Regions from separate parts of the Paenibacillus sp. J22FR21 genome, predicted to be linked through region 1. Evidence: riboswitches for the same ligand, from Rfam matches in the RefSeq annotation. Region 1 holds a riboswitch; each other region holds the start of a gene.

The links. A riboswitch is a leader RNA that binds a small molecule or an ion and turns the genes downstream of it on or off. The one in region 1 is predicted to bind cyclic di-AMP.
Region 2: it holds a riboswitch for cyclic di-AMP, as region 1 does, so the genes downstream of both, AC0YNS_RS31095 (hypothetical protein) here and AC0YNS_RS30250 (G5 domain-containing protein) in region 1, are expected to answer to the same signal.
Region 3: it holds a riboswitch for cyclic di-AMP, as region 1 does, so the genes downstream of both, AC0YNS_RS20210 (histidine kinase) here and AC0YNS_RS30250 (G5 domain-containing protein) in region 1, are expected to answer to the same signal.

The regions. Positions count from the first base shown of each region.
Region 1 is NZ_JBWDNJ010000014.1:60,680-64,877, forward strand. Features, by position in the region: gene rsmA (16S rRNA (adenine(1518)-N(6)/adenine(1519)-N(6))-dimethyltransferase RsmA) at 1-505, opposite strand, end outside; gene rnmV (ribonuclease M5) at 505-1,065, opposite strand; gene AC0YNS_RS30250 (G5 domain-containing protein) at 1,182-2,330, opposite strand; cyclic di-AMP (ydaO/yuaA leader) riboswitch at 2,553-2,839, opposite strand; gene AC0YNS_RS30255 (TatD family hydrolase) at 3,027-3,791, opposite strand; gene AC0YNS_RS30260 (HD domain-containing protein) at 3,813-4,198, opposite strand, start outside.
Region 2 is NZ_JBWDNJ010000017.1:18,356-22,553, reverse strand. Features, by position in the region: gene kdpA (potassium-transporting ATPase subunit KdpA) at 1-1,328, opposite strand, end outside; gene AC0YNS_RS31100 (potassium-transporting ATPase subunit F) at 1,360-1,437, opposite strand; gene AC0YNS_RS31095 (hypothetical protein) at 1,762-2,178, opposite strand; cyclic di-AMP (ydaO/yuaA leader) riboswitch at 2,304-2,472, opposite strand; gene AC0YNS_RS31090 (spermidine synthase) at 2,772-3,515, shown strand; gene thpR (RNA 2',3'-cyclic phosphodiesterase) at 3,584-4,168, shown strand.
Region 3 is NZ_JBWDNJ010000005.1:386,911-391,108, forward strand. Features, by position in the region: gene AC0YNS_RS20210 (histidine kinase) at 1-1,693, opposite strand, end outside; cyclic di-AMP (ydaO/yuaA leader) riboswitch at 1,888-2,040, opposite strand; gene AC0YNS_RS20215 (DUF445 domain-containing protein) at 2,242-3,501, opposite strand; gene AC0YNS_RS20220 (LacI family DNA-binding transcriptional regulator) at 3,900-4,198, shown strand, end outside.

The DNA of each region.
Region 1 (4,198 bases):
TCCGCTGCGCGACTTCCTTCTGGATCATGACGACGATATTCTCAAGCGGCAGTTTCTCTTCCAGAAGCTTCATCAGAATCGGAGTCGTCACGTAATAAGGCAGGTTCGCAACAACACTCACGCCGGAGAGCCCGGCAAACTGCTCCTTCAGCAGCTGGGCAAGGTCGAGCTTCAGCACGTCGCCATGTACGACGTGCACATTCGGCGTATCCGCCAATACATCCTTAAGAATCGGAATAAGCCGATTGTCGATCTCCACTGCGGCTACGCGTCCTGCAGCGTCTGCCAGCTTCTGCGTCAATGCGCCGATACCCGGCCCGATCTCAAGCGCGCCTTTCGTCTCATCCAGCTCAGCGGCGCTGACAATGTTGCGCAAAATATTTTGATCGATCAGAAAGTTCTGACCGAGGCTCTTCTTAAATGTGAAACCGTATCTGGCGATAATGTCTTTCGTGCGCTTCGGTGAAGCAACATCGACACCTGCCTTCATTCCCTCTGTCATCATTAATCTCCTTCGCTCGCCTGCTCCATCGTGGTTAGAGCCCGCATAAATTCCTCACGCGTAATTCGAAACATCGAACAGCGCTTATAGAACTGCTTGCCATTCGCATAGCCGATTCCGAGCAGATTGCCCATCTTCAGCCGTCTATCCGAAGCTTGCGGATGTACGAGCAGACCTGCTTGCATTAAATCTTCCATCGTGACCTCAGCAAGGCCGGCAGTGTCAGACGTCGCTTCCGTCCGCAAATTAGCGAGTGCTCGCTTAATTGCTTCCGGTGATGCGTTCTCGACGCCTATGTCTCCTTTGTAAAGCGCCTCCTCCTGAGGGAGAAAAGCATGCTTGCAGCCTGGTACACGCTGCGCCACGATCTTGCGGATTCGCTCGCCTGCATGATCAGGGTCGGTGAAAATAATAACGCCTCTGCGCTCCTGCGCCAGCATGACTCGGCGGATTACCGCTTCGCCAATCGCCGACCCACCGGTCTCAATGGTTTCTGCTTCAACGGCGCGTTTGATGGCGACAGTATCGTCTTTACCTTCTACTACAATGATTTCTTTAATCATGGGACTCCATTCCTTCCCTTCCGTACAACATGCAAAAAGAAGAGGCATCGCCTCTTCTTATGATGGCATATTTACGCGCGAAATACGATACGCATGTTCATACCGAGGAATACTGCCTACACTGCTGATGGTTTCTTCGGACCCAGCACATAAACCGTATAGCCCCGCTTCCGCCCAAATTTATCGGCATACGACTCGCTGTCAAAGTAAACATCAATCTTGTTGCCTTTGACTGCACTGCCCGTATCCTCAGCTCGGCGGAAACCGATTCCTTCGATATACACCCACCAGCCAATCGGAATGACTTTCGGGTCGACCGCAATGGTACGGCCTTCTTGAACGCGTGCTCCCGATGCGGTAATACCGTACTGTGGATGGTTCTTGCCTTTACCCGTCGAAGCCAAGCCGGCAGAATAAGCCGTAAGGGTTACATTCTTTATTACTTTCTTTGCACTGAACGTAACGCCTCGCTTCGTCATGGTAGATATGCTCGGCGAATTCGCCCGCAGCATCGTTACCTTCGGTTCAGGTTTCTTCGTCCCGACCGACACGATTTGATCGACAGAAGGTGACTTGGTCAACTTCTCGACTAATGTCTGCGAGACTAGAACTCCGTCTTCGAAAGTCTTTTCATAACGTTTAACGACCGTGCCTTGTTTACCCGTTTGGACAAGCTGTTCTTTCCCTTGCGCTAGCTTGGGATCATCCTTCTTCACAGTGGAGAAGGGAACGGGGTGGGTACTCTCCGAGATCTTCGTATCAATCCGAGTGATTGAAATAATCATATTCGGTTTAAGTCCCGAGGATAACGAAGGTACTACCTTATCTTGACTGCGTATCGATATATGAGCCTGATCGATCGCCGCCTGTACGGTTCTTTCTGTCGTGTACAACGTTCTTGCTTTGCCGTCAGCTTTTACAATAAGAGGCACCGCTTGATTAATAACAATTCGGTCACCGTCTTTAATACCGCCATCCAGCGGCATCGACACTTTATCATAAGTGCCAACTGCAATAGCTTGTTCATCCAGTAGGCGTTGAAGGACCCATTGCTTCGTAGAGACAATGGTTTCTCGTCCATTCACTACTACGGACACGCGCTTGTCAGCCGTTCCGTACAACAACACCAGAAACATGAAAGTCATAGCGATTGAGATCATAGCGCTTAGTACAATTAAACGCATGTTCTCATGCTTCCATCGCAATGCGAAAGACATGCTGGATGATCGTTTCCCATGGGTGTCCTTAAGCTGGAGTGCTCCCATTTCATCGGTCCTCCTTACATAGCCCCGCCGCCTTTGTTACGCATGATTACATAGACGCGACTATAGAGATTTTCTTTCCAAATTCAGCCCCGGACCACTTCCATAATACAGCTTTTGTCGTCAGTTTATGCTTCTTTCAAACAAAAAGAAGCCCGACGACAGAGGATCTGTTTCGTGGCTTCCCATTAGACAATGGTAGCATGGAATTGCATGCACGAGGGTGATCTCTCTTATTGACGCTTACGAGGTTAGCTGTCGGATTCGGACGTGAGAGTCGCCCTATTCGCTAATGGCACGTTCGAACAATTGCTGCTGTGCCGGTCGCAAAATTCACCCCAAGAAGAATTTCATGTCTATCGCTGTCTGCCTTGTACAAAACAGTGTCGCCCTTTAGTCGACGAACACGTTTTAAGGAGAAGAAACGAACAAGCTGTTTCTCCGTGATACAAACAGTTTCAACAATTGGTTCCCCCGCTCTCCGAATTCCGGAGATTAAGCGTTTTATTGGAAAAGGAATACAAGTTTTGTTGCTCTGAAATGAATCATACCGTCTACCGCGCCACATTGTAAAGAACTGATTAATGACGATTTTAACGAATTTCAAGGAAAAATAGACGAAAAGCAAGCAATTTCTTCAATCAAAATCAGTTTTATCACGAGAATAGTCCCAAATCCTTGCTTTCAAAGCCGTTTTCATCAGATTCCAAAACATTTCCTTGCGTTTTCCGTGGTTATTTCGCCGACTTCCTCCACACTTTTACCCGTTATCTCCGAGATCGTGTTTGCTACAAGACGGACGAATGCAGACTCATTTCGTTTTCCGCGATGGGGGTGAGGAGCCAAATAAGGAGCATCCGTTTCGATCAAAATTCGGTCCAGAGGCACTTGTGAAAGCACTTCCTTTGGCACCCTTGCATTGGTGAATGTAAGCGGTCCACCGAACGAAATATAGAAGTTCATATCGAGACATTGTTTCGCCGTTTCCCAACTACCGGAGAAGCAGTGCATGACCCCGCCAACGTCCTTGGCATCCTCTTCTCGAAGCAAACGGACGACATCCTCGTGGGCATCCCGATTATGAATAACGATTGGCATCCGTTTCTGCTTGGCTAATTGGATTTGTTCGCGGAATACTCGCTGCTGAACATCTTTAGGCGAGGTGTCCCAGTGGTAATCCAGACCAATTTCGCCGATCGCCACAACCTTCGGATGGTCACAAAGCGATGCAATCCAATCCAGATCCTCGGGACGCATATCAATACTGTCAACCGGATGCCAGCCCACAGCCGCATATATAAAGGAATACTGCTCGGCAAGCGCCATCGTAGTTGGGATGGTCTCACGGTTAAAGCCGATATTGATGAGCTTATGTACGCCGGCAGCCTGCGCTCTTTCGATAACTTCTGCTCGGTCTTCGTCGAATTTAGGCGAGTCTAAATGCGTATGCGTGTCGATTAACATGATGGATATGGAAACCCCTTTCTACATTAAAGCAAATAATTCGCGGAGTTTCGCAGGCAGCCTGTGAGCTGATTCGCGAAGCGGTTCCTCCGGGTAATAAAGATGGTACTTACCTTGATGGATACCGGTAATGGAACGAATGATATCCGAGCGGCTTGAGATTTCCGACAATCGTTCATCACTGCTCAGCAGCAGAATCGGAGGTTTTTCTTCCTTGCCCGCAGCAGTTGTTGAGCCGGGACGATAAACATCGTAGGGCATGTCGTAAGGAAAGTCAATTTCTAGGTGATAGTCCGGATGAAGGCCGATTTCTTGCAGCTGCTCACGGATTTCTTGCCACAGCTTCTCATCAGGGTGATCCATCGTAACATATTTGTACAGCTTGCGATTGAGAAACCTACGGCATA
Region 2 (4,198 bases), on a different contig from region 1:
GCTATGGACGCGACGGCTGTCGGCGTTGCAAGTGCAAGCGCGGTCGGTGCCAGAATGATCAAAGGGTGAATGAGCAGCGCAATGGCAGCCAGCTTCACTTCCTTGCCTTCAATTTTCTTGCCGAGGAATTCCGGCGTACGTCCGACCATCAGACCGCAAATAAATACGGATAAAATGAGATACAATAACCCATTGAGCAGCCCGACGCCTTTACCGCCGAATACGTTATTCAGCATCATTTCGGCCATTGCAACAAAGCCGCCCATCGGGGTTAACGATTCGTGCATATTGTTTACAGATCCCGTCGTCGCTGCCGTTGTCACGGCTGTAAATAAGGCGGACTGAGATTCGCCGAACCTTACTTCCTTGCCCTCCATATTTCCGTGATAGCCTACTGCATCAAGAGCCGGAACACCTTTGTACTCCGATACAAAGACGACTGTCAGCATAACCAAGAAGATAAGTCCCATGGCCCCAAAGATAGCCCAGCCCTGCTTCTTGTTCTTAATCATCAAACCAAACGCGTACACTAGCGCGGTTGGAAGAAGCATCATGCAAATAATTTCCACCATGTTCGTGAGCGGTGTCGGATTCTCAAACGGATGCGCTGAGTTCGTACCGAACCATCCTCCGCCATTCGTACCGATATGCTTAATGGATTCAAGTGTTGCAACGAGTCCTCTGGTGATCGTCTGCTGAGCTCCTTCAAGCGTGGTCGCATCTACAGCACCTTGGAACGTTTGCGGAATGCCTTGGAACACGAAGAACAAAGCAACCAAGAAGCTAAGCGGCAGGAATACACGCGTAATTCCGCGAACCATGTCCACATAGAAGTTACCCAGATTATCCTGACGTCCTACGAGCCCGCGAATGAACGCAATCGCAATTGCAAAGCCGGTTGCCGCCGACGTGAACATCGGAAAGGTAATCGCAAGCAATTGAGACAGGTAAGATAGTCCGTTCTCACCCGAGTAAGACTGCCAGTTCGTATTCGTAATAAACGATACGGCTGTATTGAAAGCCTGCCCCGCAGGCATATTGCCGATCCCGTCCGGATTAAGCGGCAGAAAGCTTTGAAACCGTAATACAAGATACAATAGGAGCATCATCACAAAGTTGCTAAGCAGGACGGCTGCTACATACTTCTTCCAGCCCATTGCTTCATCTTCGCGTACGCCCATCAACCGATACAGCAACCGTTCAAACGGACCGAACACACGATCCAATGCTGTTTTCTCATGCTGAAACACTTTTACAAGATAACTGCCTACCGGCTTAACCAACAACATAATGATGATCAGCGTAATGGCTACCTGTACGAACCCCATACTCATGTCATGAATCCTCCGCCCTGGCCATTTAGAATTTTTCTGGTTTAACTAACACAAAGCCTAGATACAAAATAAGAATAGCTGCAATAATGCCGACGATAATCATAGCGTTCCCTCCCTAGGCTCTCTCACAGAATTTAAGGAATCCCCAGAATATAGCGAATGCAGCAACAAACAATACCACCATTGTAAAATCATTGACCATAACTCCTTACTACCTCCTATAGCTGCATGCAGTGTGAATTGAGAATATTTTCCCCTGCTAGATTGAAACTATTCATGTCTTTCAGCGTGCTTGAGGTTTCATATGCTGCTTATCGGTTCCCCCTCTTCGGTATAAGGAAATCTTAATACGGGTTGCCGTAAAAAGGGGGTAAAGAAACCTGCTGCCAGGTGTAAAAAAAGTATAAAAATCAATCGTTATCGCCGTCTAGAACGATACGTATGCCTGCGAGTGGTCGAATAAATAGGCGCGATTCCATAATGCGTAATTTCGATTGGTTATGCCTTTCGCCGTGTAATCCAGCTGCTCGGCCAAGCTTGTTAATGCCGATTCCATTAAATGCGCGCGTTCCGTCCCCCATGCGTCTTGCTTCTGGTGGATGTAGTCCAGACTCTCCTCGAGTGTCAGTCCCTTCATTCGCTGGTAGATGGCCGTCCACTGCACAATGTCGCCCTTCAGGTTACAGCCGTGCATCTGGAATTCAATGAGGCTGCAGCCTCCGTCATTCGTGGTGATGGCGAGTAAACCGCAAATGCAGTCTTCACTATGTCCGGGCAGCCGTTCATCCGTGAGCTCCCCATCAAATTGAAACAGCTCGATCGCCTTAATCTTGCAATCTTTCACAATAGTCACTCTCCTGAATCGTTTGGTAGAAAACACAAAGAGGCCCGGGGAGCAGAGAAACTCTACTCCCGGGCCTCTTTCACAGCGTGCATAAAGAAACAAGCTGCTGGAAGCTCGATTGAAGGGGGTTCTCTCTCATACGCTTACGAGGTTAGCTGTCGGATTCGGGCTTGAGAGTACCCTACCTTAACAAATAACACCTGTTATGGATTCACCCCAAGAAGCCGTTCTGATCGAAGTCGGCTTCTGATTGGTTCCCCCGTTCCTCTTGCGAGGACTCAGCGTTTAAAGCAAGTTATTCCGTTGATGAATCAAATCTTATTCCTGCGCGAAGAGAATGTAAAACTTGATTTACGTGCTAATTCCGCCAATTCTATCGAATTGCGTGCATAATTGCGCTTTCATCCTGCGAACCCATTCTTTTCAATTGGATTATCATAGGAATGCTTCCAAACCTTACTGCTTGTGATGCCAACAATAAGGAGCAAAGCACATTGTTCTCACATGGCAATTGAATGTGACCCCGAGATGCGATACGCTGAAATCTATAATGGACCCGGCCTGCTCGCTGGGATGAAGGAGATTGAATCATCGTGCAGATTTTGCACCGGGAAAACAGCTTGCTGAACGAGATTACCGTTTACGATACGAATACGTACGGCGAGGAACATGGGCGATTCCGCGTCCTACAGTTCTCAAACAGCGCCATGCAAGGTGCTGTGGATTTGGATCAGCCTGAGCGGATCTTATTCGAATATCCGCAGGCTATGCTTCACCTCATGAATGGCAGCAACCCGACCTATCAGCGTCTGTTTATCATTGGTCATGGCGTTGGAACAATTGCTCGACATAGTACGGCGAGAACGATCAAAGTTGCGGAGCTGGACGAGCGAGTTGTGGCGTTAAGCAGGCAATATTTTGGCTATCGTGACGATAATGTGGCGGTTGGCGATGGCCGTGAACTGCTCTCATGCGAAGCTGAGCATACGGTTGATTTTATTGTGCTCGATGCCTTCTCCGATAAGGGAACGCCGCGGCATTTGACTTCGATGAGCTTCTTCGAGCTTGCTGCCGCCAAGCTGGATGAGAGCGGTGCTATCCTCATCAATCTCATGGGCAAGCGTGAGAACGATGCGTATATAAACGCCATCTATACAACACTTCGAGAAGTGTTTCGATTCGTGAAAGCATTTGCTTTGCCAGCTGAAAACGCCGCGGATCGTCGAAATTACATCCTGACGGGCAGCAACGCCCCGCTGACCTGCCAGACTCGCCGAATGGCGGGGTTTATGAAAATTGAATTGGGGCAAGGCTATATCATCGTGGATCACGACTAGTAGGATTCGCCTATCAGACTTACTAGTGAAATTTATGATAAGAGAGGGGTTGCTATAAACCTTTGAATATGCCAGCCGCCCCGGCTCAGACCGTCCGCTTATTCGCTGCCGTCCCTGTACCGGATTCCATTAAGCAGTCACTTTCGATAGGGTGCGAGGACATCCAATCACAGCTTCCGTTTCGCAAATGGGCACATCCTGACGATTATCACATCACGCTGCAATTTCTGGGCGATACGCCAATAGAGCTTGTCCCTGCCATCTCGGCAGCACTTCGCGAAGCAGCATCGTCCGTTCAGGCTTTCGCGTTAAATGTGACTTCGCTAGGCGTCTTCGGGCGTCCGATTCGCCCCTCCGTTCTATGGGCCGACGTCGCAGGGGATGTCGAGCAGCTGCACAACCTGCAACAGCATGTTGCAAGGAGGTTAAAGCCCCTCGGCCTCATGCCGGAGAGCCGCACCTACCATCCGCATCTCACACTTGCACGCAATTACGCAGGCGAAAGCTCGTTCGAGCCTTCGCAGCTGAACGGCTGGAAGCTGCCGATCGGAAGCCCGCTCCAGTGGCAAGCGGATGTCATAACCCTCTATCGAAGCCACCTGCAGCGACGTCCGATGTATGAGGCCATTTCGGTTGCTCCGCTGCTTCTCTGAATTTCTCCCCAATCCCCTCCGATTATTGCG
Region 3 (4,198 bases), on a different contig from region 1:
CAACGCGCAGCATCAGGTCCGGAACCGTCTCTTTTACAGCAGTCCCTGTAATTTGCTCCACCGCATCCTTCAAGCTTTCCAGATGGTGAATGTTCATTGTCGCAATAACGGATATGCCGGCGTCCAGGATCTCCTGAACATCCTCGTACCTCCGTTTGTTGCGGCAGCTCGGTGCGTTGTTATAGGCCAGCTCATCAATCAGCACAACCTCCGGATTGCGCGCAATAATCGCGTCCACATCCATCTCCGAGTAAACCTGGCCATCGCATTCAACTGTCCGACGAGGCACAACCTCAAGCCGTCCGGCCTGATCCTGCGTTTCCGCGCGGTCATGCGTCTCCATAAGTCCAACTACAACATCGATTTCTTTGCGCAGCAAATCATTGCCCTCGCGAAGCATCATATAGGACTTGCCCACTCCCGGTGCTGCGCCGACATAGACCTTGAATTTACCGCGGCGAATCCGCTCGATCTTCTTCTCGACCTCTTGCGCACTCAGCCTCCGGTACGGCTCGGCTGTCATCTTCGGGGTTGCCCGTTTCGTCGGCAGTACTCGCTCCCCCTCATGATCGGCTCTGTCCGCCATGAAGAAAACGTCAATGTTGCGCATTTGTTTCAGCACGCTTCCCGCGATAGAACCCTGTGCAATCTCCTGTGCACGCGTCTGCTTGGAATGCCCCATAACAATACGGGTGGCATTAATCAGCATCGCGTATTTAATGAGTGCACGCGGGATTTGTCTTCTATTATTAACCAGAATCTCTCTAAAGCCGGCATCCACCTTCTCGGTCAGCTTCAGAATGGAGCGCTTGAAGTCATCTCTCTCCTTCGTGGGCTCCTGGCTGGAATCGACGAAGACTACAACCTCCAAGTCGCCGCCAAGACGTTTGGCGATTTGTTGCCCGCGCCGGATATAGATCGAACCATTCCAGTGATACTGCGCCGCTACCAAGATGCGCTCCGTCGCGCCGGACGGCCCGATGAAGCCCTGCTCTTCGCGGTATTTCTCCAGCGACTCGTTCACGCCCTCCGCCATCAGCCGAAGCGCAATCTCTCTGAGCTTGCCGAGGTTCCCACGCTTGAGCAGCCCGGGATCTTTAATATTATTTAAACGCCCTTCATTTAGGCGTGACAGAATCGTTTCCGGTGAAGCATCGATTAACCGCACCTCATCTGCCAATTCCAGCAGATCCGCGGACACCGTACATTCCGCTGTGATGCCTGTCAATTTCTGCGCAAGCTCGGTTACTCCTTCGAGTTCGTATACATTCACGGTCGTGATGATGCTGATACCATGACTCAGAAGAAATTGGATGTCCTCCAAACGGTTCGGGAATTTCGCTTCCGGACGGTTCTCGTGCGCCAGCCCGTCAACGAGCAGCACCTCCGGATTCCGTTCCAGAATGGCATCCAAATTAAGATCCTTCTTCTCCACGTCCCCCTTGTACCAATGAATACTCGGAATCCGCTCCAAATCAGCAAGCTGCTCCACCGTTTCAGGTCGGCGCATCGTCGAAACTGCGCAGATCACAACCTCAATGCCTTGCTGCATAAGCGCTTGGCCTTCGCGCAGCATATGATAGGTTTTGCCTGAGCCGCTCACGGCACCAACATAAATTTTAAGACGGCCGCGATGAATTTTGGAGATGGATAAGAGCATTTCTTCAGGGGTTTTGCGGCGGTAACCAGCCATGACAACTTCGCCTTCCTTTCTACACCTTTAAACTTACATAATCTTCGCAAACTTATTCTTCTTTGTGACCATCCTTACCTTATAAAACGCACAAAAAAGAAGCCTGCAGGGGGATTGCCTCTTTAACACAGAGGAACGCCTCTCGCGGCTTCTAGGCACAAGTTATCATCAAAGTGTCTATTGCACGAACATTCGTTGCCTCTCTTATACGCTTTCGAGGTTAGCTGACGGATTCGGGCGTGAGAGTCGCCCTACTTGAAGCGTCGACCATGCGGTCTGTTCTTCAAGATTCACCCCAGATGAGTGGTTCCCCCGATTTCTATTCAGAAATTCAGCGCTATAGCAGAAGATTAAGCATGAATCGTATGTTACGCCTGCGCATGTCTTTTGTAAAGGAATGCCGCAAACGGTTTCGTTCTCATTTCCAGCCAACTGACGCGAATATAACGCTTACAATGGAGTAGATCGCAAGCACTCTCCTTCTACCTCACTAATTTGCCGTTTCTCACAAATAAGGCGAAATAGAAGAGACAGCCTGCTGCTTCGCGCTAGTTATAACCGAAGCCCATTTCAATTAACCGGAGCAGCAGACCAATCAGGAAGCCGCAAACGGCACCGTTCACCCTAATCCATTGCAGGTCCTGCCCCACTTTATCTTCAATTAACTCCACCAGCTGATCATTGTCGAGACGATCGAGGTTCTCCTTGACGAACGAGCCGATCTTCGCGTGATTGCGTTCAATGAGTCCGGCGATCTGCCCTTTCAACCAATGCTCGGCATCCTGAACCAAGCCGTGGTTCTCCTCCAGGCGATCAAGCAGCCCCTCCAGCATCGGCCAAACCTTAGCTGCAAAATCCTCCGAATGAAGGAACGTAATGCCCCTCTCGCGCAGCGATTCGAACAACCGTGTCATCTCGCCATCCAGATCGAAGGAAGCAAGCAATTCATCGCGCAGCGCGTTCAACTGTCCGGTCTCGGCCAAACGTGAGATTAACATCTCCAGCCCTTGATGCAGATGCTTCATAATAACTGCACGACGATCCGTGCCTTGAACCTTCAGTTCATTAATCTTCGTTAGGATAAAGGATTGCAGCATCGTGCCCAGCCGATCCTCATCCAGATAGCCGATAAACGCGTTGACCGCAAATTGCATCAGGCCGCCCAGATTCAGCCCTTTCACGAGCTGCATCGCCGCATTGCCCAGCTCGCGGCGCATCCCTTCGGTGCTCGCCCATTCTTCCGCACGCTCCAGCAGCAGATCGAGCAGACGCTCGTCTACGCCATTCTCCACGGCGTTGCGCAAGAAGCCGCGCAGCGCTGCTTCCAAATCAATTCGCTCCACCGCGGAGCGAATTTCCCCCGAGAGAATAGGGACTAGCTTCTCCATCTCGATCGTACGCAGCGCTCCCTCAAGCAGATGAGGCAGACGCTCGCTGTGTACCGCCGAATGAGCCGCCTGGCGTAGAGCAGGCAACAGCTGCTTCGCCAGCTCAATCTGCCGCAGCTTCTCGATCATGCTCTCCTTCGCAAGCAGCCGATCCTCGAGCACGCGCACGATACCGTCCGACATCTTCTTGCGATTGCGCGGCAGCAGCGCCGTATGCGGAATCGGAATTCTCAGCGGGTGGCGAAACAGCGCCGTAACGGCAAACCAGTCCGCGAGCCCCCCGATGACACCGGCCTCGAAGCCGACATGCAGCAAGCTAAGCCCCGTGCCGCCGAAAGGCAGCGTAGCCGCGAAACCCGTTGCCATAATACCAAGCGATATATTAGCAATATGTTTGTTTTTTCTCGAATCGTTCGCCATGTTCTTCCTCCTACTAGTGCTTCTTTACACCATACCACTTCATACGAATCAGTTGCAAAAACAGCCCTAAAAGCAAGAAAAAAGAGACAAGACCCGGGGTCTGTCTCTTCCTCCGCCTTCAGTCGCCATTGCGCTCGTCAGTTCTTCCGGCGCTCTAGCTTATGAATACGGGTAATTTTGGATTTATTATATGCTTTTTGCGATAGCTTGTATAGGAAGGAACAGAAATTATGCTTGATAAACAGAGAGGCCTCCACTACAATAGGGAAAGAAACAAAAGTTAAAGCACTTTAACTTTGAATTCGAACAAGTTAATTATCATCGGGATTAGATCCTATATTTTTTTGAATTAAAGTATAACCGCTTTAACTTTACTCGCCGGAGGAGAATGCATACGCATGAAGGTTAGTATTTTCGATGTCGCCAAGAAGTCGGGCCTCTCTGTTGTCACGGTATCCCGCGTGCTTAACGGTGCAGGTTCTGTGCGCGAGAAGAATCGACAGAAGGTGCTTGAGGTGATGAAGGAGCTCGATTATCGCCCAAGTGCGGCCGCTCGCAGCCTCGCAAGGGGCAAGACCGGTATTATCGGCCTCATCATGACCACCATGCAGGATTCTTTCTTCGATGAAATCGTCAATGAGATTAACGGTATTCTGGCTGAGCAGGGATACTTCCTCGCTGTAGCTGTGACGAAGAG